One region of the Pseudomonas sp. 05N431 genome, then DNA from elsewhere that is predicted to be linked to it. Evidence: predicted binding sites of a transcription regulator. Region 1 holds the regulator's gene; each other region holds the start of a gene.
What was found. The regulator sigma-54, encoded in region 1, starts transcription at its own class of promoters, with help from an activator protein. The targets are predictions, from matches to a motif close to ANTGGCATNNANNTTGCTNT.
Positions count from the first base shown of each region.

Region 2: glnA (glutamate--ammonia ligase) is a predicted target of sigma-54. The motif match lies at 2,992-3,011, and genes of this name have one in related genera.
Region 3: AC1DIG_RS05210 (CmpA/NrtA family ABC transporter substrate-binding protein) is a predicted target of sigma-54. The motif match lies at 2,184-2,203, and genes of this name have one in related genera.

Region 1 covers NZ_JBFTMN010000006.1:127,766-132,483, reverse strand. The annotation lists gene rapZ (RNase adapter RapZ) at 1-749, opposite strand, end outside; gene ptsN (PTS IIA-like nitrogen regulatory protein PtsN) at 752-1,216, opposite strand; gene hpf (ribosome hibernation-promoting factor, HPF/YfiA family) at 1,229-1,537, opposite strand; gene AC1DIG_RS13235 (RNA polymerase factor sigma-54) at 1,647-3,140, opposite strand; gene lptB (LPS export ABC transporter ATP-binding protein) at 3,322-4,047, opposite strand; gene lptA (lipopolysaccharide transport periplasmic protein LptA) at 4,047-4,592, opposite strand; gene lptC (LPS export ABC transporter periplasmic protein LptC) at 4,579-4,718, opposite strand, start outside.
Region 2 covers NZ_JBFTMN010000007.1:67,618-72,335, reverse strand. The annotation lists gene AC1DIG_RS14395 (DUF4124 domain-containing protein) at 1-141, opposite strand, end outside; gene AC1DIG_RS14390 (DUF4124 domain-containing protein) at 159-665, opposite strand; gene AC1DIG_RS14385 (chorismate mutase) at 775-1,353, opposite strand; gene glnA (glutamate--ammonia ligase) at 1,489-2,895, opposite strand; gene thiI (tRNA uracil 4-sulfurtransferase ThiI) at 3,226-4,680, shown strand.
Region 3 covers NZ_JBFTMN010000002.1:470,284-475,001, forward strand. The annotation lists gene rlmKL (bifunctional 23S rRNA (guanine(2069)-N(7))-methyltransferase RlmK/23S rRNA (guanine(2445)-N(2))-methyltransferase RlmL) at 1-67, opposite strand, end outside; gene rmf (ribosome modulation factor) at 613-828, shown strand; gene AC1DIG_RS05205 (quinone-dependent dihydroorotate dehydrogenase) at 1,072-2,091, opposite strand; gene AC1DIG_RS05210 (CmpA/NrtA family ABC transporter substrate-binding protein) at 2,341-3,552, shown strand; gene AC1DIG_RS05215 (ANTAR domain-containing response regulator) at 3,568-4,143, shown strand; gene AC1DIG_RS05220 (nitrate/nitrite transporter) at 4,482-4,718, shown strand, end outside.

The DNA.
Region 1 (4,718 bases):
ATGGCGATGGTGACGTAAGCGCGGTTGCTGGCGGCAAAGCGCGGCAGCCATTTGAGCAGGTAAGTGGAGATGTCCTGGAACATCTCTTCGACATCCGGCTGAGCCGCCAGATACTCGGCAACCGGCTGGTCCAGCCCGGACTGAGCGCGCAGTTCCGGCTTCCAGTACGGGTTCGGCAAGCAACGTACGTCGAACACCAGATCGGCATCCACCGGCATGCCCCGCTTGAAACCGAAGGATTCCACCAGAAACGCAGTGCCCGGCTCTGGCTGGTTCAAGAGGCGCAACTTGATGGTATCGCGCAGCTGATACAGGTTCAGATTGGTGGTATTGACCTTGAGGTCTGCCAGGTCGGCAATCGGCCCCAGCAGATTGGTCTCGTCTTCGATGGCTTCGGCCAGCGAGCGGTTGGCGTTGCTCAGCGGGTGACGGCGACGGGTTTCCGAGAAACGCTTGAGCAAGGTTTCTTCGTCGGCGTCCAGGTACAGCACATCGCATTGAATGTGCCGGCTGCGCACTTCTTCCAGGAGTTCCGGGAAACGTGACAGGTGGCTCGGCAGGTTGCGCGCATCGATGGAAACCGCAACCAGCGGTTGCGCCAGTTCGGTGTGAATCAGTGCACGCTCGGCCAGTTCCGGTAACAGGCCGGCCGGGAGGTTGTCGATGCAGTAGTAGCCGTTGTCCTCCAGTACATCGAGGGCAGTGCTTTTACCTGAGCCAGAGCGGCCGCTGACGATGATCAAGCGCATGATTAGTGACCGTTCTGCTCGTCGAGGACAACCTGATACAAGGCTTCATTACTTTTTGCGCTGCGCAGGCGATCGCGGACTTCTTTACGATCGAGCATGCTGGCGATCTGGCGGAGCAGTTCCAGGTGCGCATCGGTAGCGGCTTGCGGGACCAGCAAAACGAACAGCAGGTCGACCGGAGCACCGTCGATGGCGTCGAAATCTATTGGGGCGTCCAGGTGCATCAAGGCACTGATGGGCGACTCGCAACCTTTGAGGCGGCAGTGGGGGATGGCGATGCCGTTGCCAAAACCGGTGGAACCGAGTTTTTCACGGGCGACCAGACTCTCGAAGACATCCTGCATGGCCAGACCCGGCACTTCTCGGGCGATCAGGTTGGCAATTTGTTCGAGGGCTTTCTTCTTACTGCCGCCCGGCACGTTCACCAAAGAACGGCCGGGGGTCAGGATGTTTTCAAGTCGGATCATGGGTTGGGAGTGTTAACGACCGGTCGCGCCCTGGAGGAGGCTCTGGGTCTTTTCCTTATGCTTTTTGAGTTGTTTATCCAGCTTGTCGGTCAGGGCGTCGATCGCGGCATACATGTCGTTATGCTCAGCGTTGGCGACCACTTCTCCACCGGGGATATGCAGCGTGGCTTCGATTTTCTGCAGCAGCTTCTCGACGGTCAACGTGACCTGCACATTGGTGATCTTGTCGAAATGCCTTTCTAATCGGTCGAGCTTTTCGCCGATGTAGATGCGCAGGGGTTCGGTCACTTCCAGTTGGTGTCCACTGATGTTGACTTGCATACAGCTTCTCCTTCGTTGCCAGTGCATAAGGCGGCAGGCTGGCTTGCCTGCCACTAGAGCGTGTCCGAAAAGCTTTCGAACACACCCTGGAACGCTATGGCGTAGCCCGTCACATCAACCGCTTGCGTTCGCTCGAAGGCGCGATCCCCAGGGACTCGCGGTACTTGGCGACGGTGCGGCGGGCCACCTGAATGCCTTGTGCCTCCAGTAAACCAGCGATCTTGCTGTCACTCAACGGCTTTTTCTGATTTTCCGCAGCAACCAGTTTTTTGATGATTGCGCGAATCGCTGTGGATGAGCATTCACCGCCTTCGGAGGTGCTGACATGGCTGGAGAAAAAATATTTCAGTTCATAAATACCGCGTGGGGTATGCATGAATTTTTGCGTGGTCACCCGTGAAATCGTCGACTCGTGCATGCCGACCGCTTCGGCGATGTCATGCAGGACCAACGGCTTCATGGCCTCATCGCCGTACTCAAGGAAGCCGCGCTGGTGCTCGACGATCTGGGTGGCGACTTTCATCAGGGTTTCGTTACGGCTTTGCAGGCTCTTGATGAACCAGCGCGCTTCCTGCAACTGATTGCGCATGAAGGTGTTGTCGGCGCTGGTGTCGGCGCGACGGACGAAGCCGGCGTACTGCGGGTTGACGCGCAGACGCGGAACCGACTCCTGGTTCAGCTCTACCAGCCAGCGCTCGTTGTCTTTGCGCACGATGACGTCAGGTACCACGTATTCGGCTTCGCTGGACTCGATCTGCGAGCCCGGACGCGGGTTGAGGCTCTGCACCAGTTCGATGACCTGGCGCAGCTCATCTTCCTTGAGCTTCATGCGGCGCATCAGCTGGCTGTAGTCGCGGCTGCCCAGCAGGTCGATGAAATCGATGACGAGGCGCTTGGCCTCGGCCAGCCAAGGGGTCTTGGCGGACAATTGCCGCAATTGCAGCAACAGGCATTCGCTAAGGTTGCGTGCGCCGATACCGGCCGGCTCGAATTGCTGGATGCGATGCAGGACGGCTTCGATTTCGTCGAGCTCGATGTCCAGTTCCGGATCGAAGGCTTCGAGGATTTCCTCGAGGGTTTCGTCCAGATAGCCCTGATTGTTGATGCAGTCGATCAGGGTCACCGCGATCAGCCGATCGGTGTCGGACATCGGCGCCAGGTTCAATTGCCAGAGCAGATGGCTCTGCAGGCTTTCGCCGGCGGACGTGCGAGTGGTGAAATCCCATTCGTCGTCATCGTTGCTCGGCAGGCTGCTGGCGCTGGTCTGGTAAACGTCTTCCCAGGCGGTGTCGACCGGCAGTTCGTTAGGGATGCGCTCGTTCCAGTCGCCTTCCTCGAGGTTATCGACCGTCGGCGCGGTTTCCTGGTAGGAGGGTTCCTGGATGTCGGTGTTGGGTTTCTGCTCGATGTTGTCCGCCATCGGATCGGCGTTATCGAAGTCGTCGCCTTCTTCCTGGCGTTCGAGCATTGGATTGGACTCCAGTGCCTCCTGGATTTCCTGTTGCAGGTCCAGGGTCGACAATTGGAGCAGGCGGATGGCCTGTTGCAGCTGCGGTGTCATCGTCAGCTGCTGGCCCATTCTCAAGACTAGCGATGGTTTCATGGCAGGGGCTTAACACCTTATTCGCCGGCGCACATGCGCCATCCACTACAGGGCGCCGGAGCGCCAAACATAAGCAAATTATATGCCTGAAACTGAAGTGTTTGCCTAGAGCGCTGTAACAATAAATACGTATAGTTTTATTGGGGCAAGCGCTCCGGCGACTGACCAGACACCTCAGTGCTTACAGGCGGAACTCATGGCCCAGATACACTTCCTTGACCAGGTCGTTGGCCAGGATGGTTTCGGCGTCGCCTTCGGCGATCAGTTGCCCGTCGTTGACGATGTAGGCGGTTTCGCAGATGTCCAGAGTTTCACGAACGTTGTGGTCCGTGATCAGCACGCCGATACCCTTGGCCTTGAGGTGATGAATGATCTGCTTGATGTCACCCACCGAAATCGGGTCCACGCCGGCGAAAGGTTCGTCGAGCAGGATGAATTTCGGTGCCGTGGCCAGGGCGCGAGCGATTTCCACACGGCGACGTTCGCCACCGGAAAGGCTCATGCCGAGGTTGTCGCGGATGTGGTTGATGTGGAATTCCTGCAGCAGGCTTTCCAGCTCTTTGCGACGACCGGCCTTGTCGAGTTCCTTGCGGGTCTCGAGGATGGCCATGATGTTGTCGGCAACCGAGAGTTTGCGGAAGATCGACGCTTCTTGTGGCAGATAGCCGATCCCTGCCCGTGCACGACCATGCATTGGCTGGTGGCTGACGTCGAGGTCGTCGATCAGTACGCGACCCTGATCGGCCTGGACCAGGCCCACGATCATGTAGAAGCAGGTCGTTTTGCCGGCACCGTTCGGGCCTAGCAGGCCGACGATCTGGCCGCTGTCGATCGACAGGCTGACGTCACGCACGACCTGGCGGCTCTTGTAGCTCTTGGCCAGATGCTGGGCTTTCAGAGTTGCCATTACTGGGCCTTCTGCTCGTCGGTTTTCTTTTTCGGCTGGATAACCATATCGACCCGTGGGCGTGGAGCGGTCACCGATGAACCGGTAGCGCGGCCTGCGTTAGCAACCTGCTTGACGGTGTCGTAGACGATTTTCTCGCCTTCGGTAGTGTTGCCTTCGTTGATCACCTTGGCGCGGTCAATCAGTACGATGCGGTTTTGCGCAGCATGGTACTGGATAGTCACCCCATAGCCCTGGACGGGTTTCGTGTCGGTCGGCTTTTGCAGCTGCTCGAAATACGCCAGGTTGCCCACCGAGGTCACGACATCGATGTCGCCGGCCTTGGTGCGGGTGATGGTCACGGTGTTGCCTTTGATGATCATCGAGCCCTGGGTAATGATCACGTCACCTTTGTAGGTGGCCACGCCATTCTTGTCGTCCAGCTGAGCATCGTCAGCCTGAATGCGAATGGGTTGCTGGCTATCGTTCGGCAGAGCCCAGGCGCTCACGCTTCCCAGTGCTGCGCCCAGACTGAGCAAAATAGGGAGAGTTTTAACGAGCCTCATACTGTCCTCTTACGTTCGATAGCAGGTGTATCCTGCTTTCTTTCAAATACGCTTTCATTCCGTTACCCGTCGATACACCACCAGCGCCGTCGATTCTAACGGCTTGCTCGGTCTGCGCATATTGCT
Region 2 (4,718 bases), on a different contig from region 1:
CGACATGCGATTACCCGGCGCCAGTGTGACTCGCTTGGCGTTTCCAGGGTGGGGCTGATCGGTGAAGACCCGATTGCCCTGGGCGTCGACGTAGGTGTAGACCTCGGCCTGCACCGGCAGGGCGGTCAGCCACAGGCACATGGCGAGTGTCCAGCACCTCACGGGAGGTGTACCCGCTGCACGGTGAAGGTGAGGGTCGGGCTTTGCTGCACCAGGCTTTCTCCGGCGAGCACCTGCACCGCGAGACTGTGTTCGCCGCGATCGATGTTCACCAGTTGCAAGCGCGGCACATTGCTCGGCTGGCCATACGGTTGACCGTCCAGCAGCAATCGAAACAGATGCGACCCTTGCAGGCGTGGCTGAATCTGCACGCCGACGGTGAAGGTGCCGTTATTGGCGCGCAAGGCTTCATCGCTGGGCAGGCCGGTCAGTTCCAGTACTGAATACATGGTGTTTTTGTCTGCGTGCGCGGCCGGTTGTTCGGGCGCTATCGGTGCCTGGCGTTCGATGCTGTTGAGTGGTGGCAGCTCGACGGCCTGGCTCTTCACGCCATCGGGCGGTTGATTGCTGTAGGCGGTATTGCCGCTGGCGTCGGTGTAGCGGTAGATCTGCGCGATAGCGGGCTGGGCAATCAGCAACAGGATGAACAGAAAAACACGACCCATAAAAACCGACCAATAAACGAAAGCGTTGGGTTGCAGCATAGGTCAGGGTTACGTGCTGGCCCACGTCACTTACACCCTGACACGAAAGATCAATAAATCTCGCCAGCTCCTACGGATGGACGCCGCACAATTCTGCAGTGGCGCGTACCAGCGCAAGCTCGCGCAGCGGCACTTGGGTCGCGGCCTTATTGGCTGTGGCCAGCCATGACGGGCAGTGTGGATCATTGCGATACGGGGTGAAGTCGGCCAATTGTTGCAGTAGGCGTGTTTGCAGCAGGTCGAGTTGCGGGCGGATCAAGCCAACGAGGTCGGGGCGAGGGTCGTTGGGCGCTTTGCCTTGTGCGTGCCAGTCGGATAAATGCGCGTACTGCACTAACTTGTTGGCTTCGATCTGCGCTGAGAAGAACTGCTCTACGGCTTCATTGCTCAATTTATAGTAGGGCGCTTCGGCGATAGCGTCGGCAATGACTTCACGTTCACGCTGACGATCCTCGACAGGTTTGCCGCTGTCCCACTTGCTCAGCGCGACCTTGTCAGCAATCACCAGTCTCTCCTGAATGGTGCTGAGCAGCGGGGCGAGGGCTGCGGGTGCCGGGGTTGGAGCTGGAGCATGAGTGGCGGCGGTGGCAGCGCAGGCTGAGTTGGCGAGCAGGGCGGTGAACAGTGCGAGGCTCAAGCGTAGGTACATGGGATGTCTCTTCTTCATTCCGTGGAAAGGCATGATGCCTATAACAGTAGGCCTGATAATAAGTGTTCGCCCACAAAAAAGGCCTCCCGAAGGAGGCCTCTTTTTTGTTACGCCGCTTGCGCGAGCGTTACTGGATCAGCAGCTGTAGTACAGCTCGTATTCCAGTGGGTGTACGAAGGTACGTACTTTGATTTCTTCTTCGCTTTTCAGGGCGATGTAAGCGTCAATGAAGTCGTCGCTGAAAACGCCGCCTTTGGTCAGGAACGCACGACCTTTGTCCAGCTCTTCCAGGGCTTCTTTCAGGCTGCCGCAAACTTGCGGGATCTCTTTCGCCTCTTCAGGCGGCAGGTCGTACAGGTTTTTGTCAGCCGCATCGCCTGGGTGGATCTTGTTCTGGATGCCGTCCAGGCCAGCCATCAACAGTGCAGCGAAGCCCAGGTACGGGTTGGCTGCCGGATCCGGGAAGCGAGCTTCGATACGGCGAGCGCGAGGGCTCGACACGTAAGGAATACGGATCGAAGCGGAACGGTTGCGAGCCGAGTAGGCCAGCATCACTGGAGCTTCGAAACCTGGGACCAGACGCTTGTAGGAGTTGGTCGACGGGTTGGTGAAGCCGTTCAGGGCCTTACCGTGCTTGATGATGCCGCCGATGAAGTACAGGGCGGTATCGGACAGGCCGGCATAACCTTCGCCAGCGAAGGTGTTCTTGCCATCTTTGGCGATGGACAGGTGAACGTGCATACCCGAACCGTTGTCGCCGTACAGCGGCTTAGGCATGAAGGTCGCGGTGCGGCCGTATGCATCGGCAACGTTGTGTACGCAGTACTTCAGGGTCTGAACTTCGTCAGCCTTGGCGACCAGGGTGTTGAACTTCACACCGATTTCGTTCTGGCCGGCAGTCGCCACTTCGTGGTGGTGAACTTCGATGACCAGGCCCATTTCTTCCATGGCGTTGCACATGGAGGTACGGATTTCGTGGTCGTGGTCGAACGGCGGAACCGGGAAATAGCCGCCTTTGACGCCTGGACGGTGGCCTTTGTTGCCGCCTTCCACGTCCTGGTCGGACATCCACGAACCTTGTTCGGAGTAGATCTTGAACATCGAGCCGGAGATGTCGGACTTGAACTTCACTTCGTCGAAGATGAAGAACTCAGGCTCTGGACCGACGAAAACGGTGTCGCCGATACCGGTGGACTTCAGGTATTCCTCGGCGCGCTTGGCGATGGCACGTGGGTCACGGTCATAGCCTTGCATGGTCGAAGGCTCGATCACGTCGCAAACCAGGATCAGGGTCGGCTCTTCGGTGAACGGGTCCAGAACGGCAGTGGTGTCGTCCGGCATCAGGATCATGTCGGAAGCTTCGATGCCTTTCCAGCCAGCGATGGAGGAACCGTCGAACATTTTGCCTTCTTCGAAGAAAGCTTCATCCAGCGCATCGCGAGCCGGCATGGTCACGTGGTGCTGAGTGCCTTTTGTGTCCGTGAAGCGCAGATCAATCCACTTGACGTCATGATCTTTGATGAGTTGAACCGACTTCGACATAGTGTCCTCCGGGTGGCTTCGGGCTTAGTAATGGATGCCCTTAGAATGTGGGTGATGCCGGCGCGAATACTCTGCCTTGGCAACCTGCCTCACAAGGGAGCAAATTGCATGCCAGTGCCCCGACTTGGATTTATTGCCCCAATATCACGCTTATAAAGGTGCAAAGCGCTTTAAAACGGAAAATCTCGCCCTTTAATGTAGCGCTCAATTTCATAAATGACCTGTTTTGGTGCATTGAAAACCTTCTGCACATTAACTGGTTAAACCTTGAGCAATTTCCGCTATAATCCGCGCCCCCCTTTTTCGGCTGGCCCTGCGCGCGCTGTTTTCATGAAACTAATCGTAAAAGTCTTCCCCGAGATCACCATCAAGAGCCGCCCGGTACGGACGCGTTTCATCCGTCAATTGGCCAAGAACATCCGTGCCGTGCTCCGCGATCTGGATCCGGCCGTGGTGGTGAACGGCGTGTGGGACAACCTCGAGCTGGAAACACGCGTCAGTGACCCCAAGGCCCTGAAGGACATGACCGAGCGCCTGAGCTGCATGCCGGGCATCGCGCATTTCCTGCAGGTCGACGAGTACCCGTTGGGCGACTTCGACGACATCGTCGCCAAGTGCAAGCAGCACTACGGTGAGTCGCTGGCCGGGAAGATCTTTTCGGTGCGCTGCAAGCGTGCCGGCAAGCACGAATTCAGCTCGATGGACGTCGAGAAATACGTCGGCAGTCAGCTGCGTCGTCAGTGCGGCGCCGCCGGGATTTCGCTTAAAGAGCCTGAAATCGAAGTTCGCATCGAAATTCGCGACAAACGGTTGTTTGTGATTCACAGCCAGCACAACAGCATCGGCGGCTACCCGCTCGGCGCGCTGGAACAGACCCTGGTGCTGATGTCCGGCGGTTTCGATTCCACCGTCGCGGCTTACCAGATCATGCGTCGCGGGCTGATGGCCCACTTCTGCTTCTTCAATCTCGGCGGGCGTGCCCACGAATTGGGCGTAATGGAAGTCGCGCATTTCATCTGGAAGAAGTACGGCAGCTCCCAGCGCGTGTTATTTGTCAGTGTGCCGTTCGAGGAAGTGCTGGGAGAAATTCTCGGCAAAGTCGATAACAGTCATATGGGCGTAGTATTGAAGCGTATGATGTTGCGCGCTGCGTCCCGGATCGCTGATCGGCTGGACATCGAGGCACTGGTCACTGGCGAAGCGATTTCCCAGGTTTCCAGCCAGACGCTGCCAAACCTGTCCGTGATCGACTGCGTGACCGACAAGCTGGTGTTGCGCCCGCTGATCGCCAGTCACAAGCAGGACATCATCGACCTGGCCAACGAGATCGGCACCGCCGATTTCGCCAAGCACATGCCGGAGTACTGCGGGGTCATTTCGGTGAACCCCAAGACCCACGCCAAGCGCCCGCGCGTGGAGCATGAAGAGAAAGAATTCGATATGGCAGTGCTCGAGCGTGCGCTCGAGAACGCCAAACTGGTGCCGATCGATCGGGTAATCGACGAATTGGGCCAGGATGTGCAGGTTGAAGAAGTCAGTGAGGCGCTGGCCGGTCAGATCATCATCGACATCCGTCACCCGGATGCCGCCGAAGACGACCCGCTGGAGCTTGCTGGCATCGAGGTACAAGCGATGCCGTTTTATGCTCTGAACGCTCGTTTTAAGGAACTGGACCCTACTCGCCAGTACCTGCTCTATTGCGACAAAGGCGTGATGAGTCGCCTGCATGCCCACCATTTGCTCAGTGAGGGGCATGCCAATGTGCGCGTTTATCGACCGAGCTAAGAGCCCGGGGCTGTTTGCCTGTGGCCTGCGTCACCGGC
Region 3 (4,718 bases), on a different contig from region 1:
CTTCCTCGATCAGCAGGCCTTCGAGGCCCTTGGGGCAAGTGAGGAAGAGTTCGTAACGATCCGACATGGGAGTTCCAGGGCCTTTAGCAATAAGTGAACGGACAACGCATTGACCGCTCGGTTTTCAATCAAGCGCTTTTCTTGAAGAGCGCTCGCGTGGCACGAAAGTGTGCCGTCCGACCCTGGCCGCACAGCCAACCAACCGGTTGAATGAGCTTAGATGCCCGGGCAGATAAAAAATTCTGTGCAACAAAATGTCATAACTCGACCCTTCGTCGAATAGTACCCGAGTGCAACGGGTGGACATTTTTACTCAACCATTAGCCTCATCATCCAGTGAAAGGCCGATCATAGCGAGCTTTGGTCAATGAACACGGGAATTACATCGTGTTACTTATGGCCTTAGCATCATTATCGTTACGTCCTTATGACAAAACGATCATTCCCTCGATGTGACGCATTGGTTAGAACTCAATACAGGTTGACGTCGCAACGGCGTCAACACCTTGGCTCGTGACGCCGGCAGCGAGCCACCAACGGCAGAAATTTTTCTGCCTGACCTCGATCGAGGTCGACGCGACAAATACAGTCAACAAGTGAGGGAAACACCCTATGAGAAGACTTAAGCGTGATCCGTTGGAAAGAGCATTTTTGCGCGGATATCAATATGGCGTTGGTGGAAAATCCCGTGAGCTTTGCCCCTTTACTCTACCGTCGGTACGCCAAGCCTGGATCAACGGCTGGCGAGAAGGACGCGGCGACAACTGGGACGGTATGACCGGCACTGCGGGAATCCATAGACTCAACGAACTTCACGCCGTCGGCTAAAACAGGGCACACACTCCGACACGAAAATCTGAATATGTAACGACTTAACCACGCACGTCCTCTCCGGACGGCGGGCTTCGGCCCAAGGGCTCCTTCGAGGAGCCCTTTTTTATGCCTTCAAAACCCCAACCTTGAGCTGCAAACACACCTGTGGGAGCGAGCTTGCTCGCGATAGCGGTTTAACACTCAACAATGATGTTGGCTGAAAGTCCGTCATCGCGAGCAAGCTCGCTCCCACAGGGTTTAGCGCAAGGCCGCGATAGCATCCACCGACTCACGGATGAGCGCCGGGCCTTTGTAAATGAAGCCAGAGTACAGCTGCACCAGACTGGCGCCCGCAGCGATTTTCTCAGCCGCGTGCTTGCCTTCGGTAATACCGCCCACCGCGATGATCGGCAAACGCCCGGCCAGCTCGGCGGCCAGCACCTTGACCGTGTGAGTGCTCTTGTCGCGCACCGGAGCGCCGGACAAGCCGCCCGCCTCGTCACCGTATTCCATGCCTTCGACGCCTACGCGGCTCAGGGTGGTGTTGGTCGCAATCACCGCGTCCATCCCGGTGTCGATCAGCGCTTGCGCCACCTGAACGGTTTCTTCATCGGTCATGTCCGGTGCGATCTTGATCGCCAGCGGTACACGCTTGCCGTGGCGCTGAGCCAGGTCTTCCTGGCGCTGACGCAAGGCTTCGAGCAGTTGCTTGAGCGAGTCACCAAACTGCAGGCTGCGCAGGCCCGGAGTGTTCGGCGAGCTGACGTTGACTGTCACGTAACTGGCGTGGGCGTAGACTTTGTCCAGGCAGATCAGGTAGTCGTCGACCGCACGTTCAACCGGCGTGTCGAAGTTCTTGCCGATGTTGATCCCCAGCACGCCCTTGTATTTGGCTGCCGCCACGCGTGCCAGCAGATGATCGACGCCGAGGTTGTTGAACCCCATGCGGTTGATGATCGCCTCGGCTTGCGGCAAGCGGAAAATCCGTGGCTTTGGATTGCCCGGTTGCGGACGCGGGGTGATGGTGCCGATTTCAACGAAGCCGAAACCCAACTGCGCAAACCCGTCGATGGCCGCACCGTTCTTGTCCAGACCAGCCGCCAGACCCACCGGGTTTGGAAAATCCAGGCCCATGACATTCACCGGCAACTGCGCTGGCGCCTTGCACAGCAAGCCATTGAGACCCAAACGCCCACCTGCGCCGATCAGGTCCAGGGACAGATCGTGGGAGGTTTCCGGGGAGAGTTTGAACAGCAGTTGGCGGGCCAGGGTATACATGGGCGGGCTTGACTCGGTTGGCGGCGAAATAAGGCGGCGATTATAGCCGTGCATCGGGGTCGCAAGCGAGGCGCACGATGAAATCAGCCATCAGTGGCATATGCCTTGCACTGGTACTGACATCTGCACCCATGCCAATGGCGGGATGCGTGCCAGGTTACGATTTGAAAGGACAACGGCGTCGTCACCTGGCCTGGTTTGCACATGGGGCCTGGGTACGGCGCTTTTTTCATGCAAGGTGCTTATGTGATGACTGAACCTGTAGCAGGACCGCTGGCCTGGATCAACGGCAGCGATGCCCCGGAAAATACCGCGATCAACCTTGGCTTCATGGCCCTGAGCGACTGCGCATCCGTGGTGGTTGCGGCGACTCAGGGCTTCGCCCAACCCTACGGGTTGACCCTGAACCTCAAGCGCCAATCGTCGTGGGCCAACCTGCGGGACAAACTGGTCAGCGGCGAACTGGATGCCGCCCACAGCCTCTATGGTTTGATCTATGCGGTGCATCTGGGCATCGGCGGCGTCGCCGCGACGGACATGGCCGTGCTGATGGGGCTGAACCAGAACGGTCAGAGCATCAACCTTTCTCATGGCCTGCAAGCACTGGGCGTGACCGGTCCTGAAGCGCTGCACCGTCACGTGCACCAAAGTCGCCCAAAACTCACCTTTGCCCAGACCTTCCCCACTGGCACCCACGCCATGTGGTTGTATTACTGGCTGGCGAGCCAGGGCATCCATCCGTTGCAGGATGTCGACAGCGTCGTGGTGCCACCGCCTCAAATGGTCGCGCACTTGCAGGCTGGACGGATCGACGGTTTCTGCGTCGGCGAACCCTGGAGCGCCAGTGCGGTGAAGCAGAACCTCGGCTTCACCCTGGCGACAAGCCAGACCATCTGGCCCGACCACCCGGAAAAGGTCCTCGGCTGCACCCGTACCTTCGTCGAGCAATACCCGAACACCGCACGGGCGCTGGTCATGGCGATCCTGGAGGCCAGTCGCTTCATTGAACAAAGCACGGAAAACCGTCGCAGCACCGCGCAACTGTTGAGCGCTAGCGAATACCTGGACGCACCACTCGACTGCATCGAACCACGCTTGCTGGGCGATTATGCCGACGGCCTGGGCAATCGCTGGCAGGACCCTCACGCGCTGCGCTTTCACGCTGGCGGCGAGGTCAACGTGCCGTACCTTTCCGACGGAATGTGGTTCATGACCCAATTCCGGCGCTGGGGTTTGCTGCGCGAAGACCCGGACTATCTGCAGGTGGCACGTCAGGTCCAGCAACTTGGTGTCTATCGCGATGCCGCCAGCGCGCTGGGGATCGCGGGCCAGAATCAGGAAATGCGCAGCAGCCAGTTGATCGACGGTAAAATATGGAATGGCTCGGACCCGGCGGCGTATGCCCGCAGTTTCAAGCTGCACGCCATGGCCGACACCTCCGCTCTTCTCGCCCGCCGCTGACAGGAGGCTGCAAATATGTTGCGTATCCTGCTGATCAACGACACGGCGAAAAAAGTTGGGCGCCTCAAAGCGGCACTGACTGAGGCCGGGTTTGAGGTAATCGACGAGTCGGGCTTGACCATCGACCTGCCCGCACGCGTCGAAACGGTGCGTCCGGACGTAATCCTGATCGATACCGAGTCACCGAGCCGCGATGTATTGGAACAAGTGGTGCTGGTCAGCCGCGACCAGCCGCGGCCGATCGTGATGTTCACTGACGAGCACGACCCGGATGTCATGCGCCAGGCGATCAAGTCCGGCGTCAGCGCCTACATCGTCGAAGGCATTCATGCCGCACGCCTGCAACCGATCCTCGACGTGGCCATGGCACGTTTCGAAAGCGATCAGGCCCTGCGTGCTCAACTCCAGGCCCGCGACCAGCAACTGGCCGAGCGCAAGCGCATCGAACTGGCCAAGGGCTTGCTGATGAAAATGAAGGACTGCAATGAAGAGCAGGCCTACACCCTGATGCGCCGCCAGGCCATGAGCCGCCAGCAGAAGCTGATCCAGGTGGCCGAGCAGATCATTGCCATGAGCGAGTTGCTGGGCTGACCCTTTCTGGCGCCTGTAAGGGCCCCATCGCGAGCAAGCTCGCTCCCACAGTTGATTTGTGAACGACGCAATTCCCCTGTGGGAGCGAGCTTGCTCGCGATGGGCCGCAACTCGGTTTCGCCTGTTGGCACAGATCTCGCTAAGTAAACCGCACAGGTAGCCAACGGCGGTTGCCCCACCTACGACAAAGACGTCGCATACCCCTTTCGCGCAAGTGCAGCGGGTTGCGGCGTTTTTTCGTTTTGGCCCCACAGCCCGGGGCCGGTGGTGCGGCCGTCGCGGCGCGCCACCGCAAAGCTCATGACTCCCTTCGAGACTCTTTACAGCTGAGGTGCGCGATGAATTCAAGCTTCTGGAAATCCGGCCATACCCCGACACTCTTCTCGGCCTTTCTGTATTTCGACCTGAGCTTCATGGTCTGGTACCTGCTGGGTCCGCTGGCAGTGCAAATCGCCGCCGACTTGCACCTGACTACCCAGCAACGCGGGCTCGTGGTGGCCACGCCGATTCTGGCCGGGGCCTTCTTGCGCTTCGTGATGGGATTGCTGGCGGATCGTCTGTCGCCGAAAACCGCC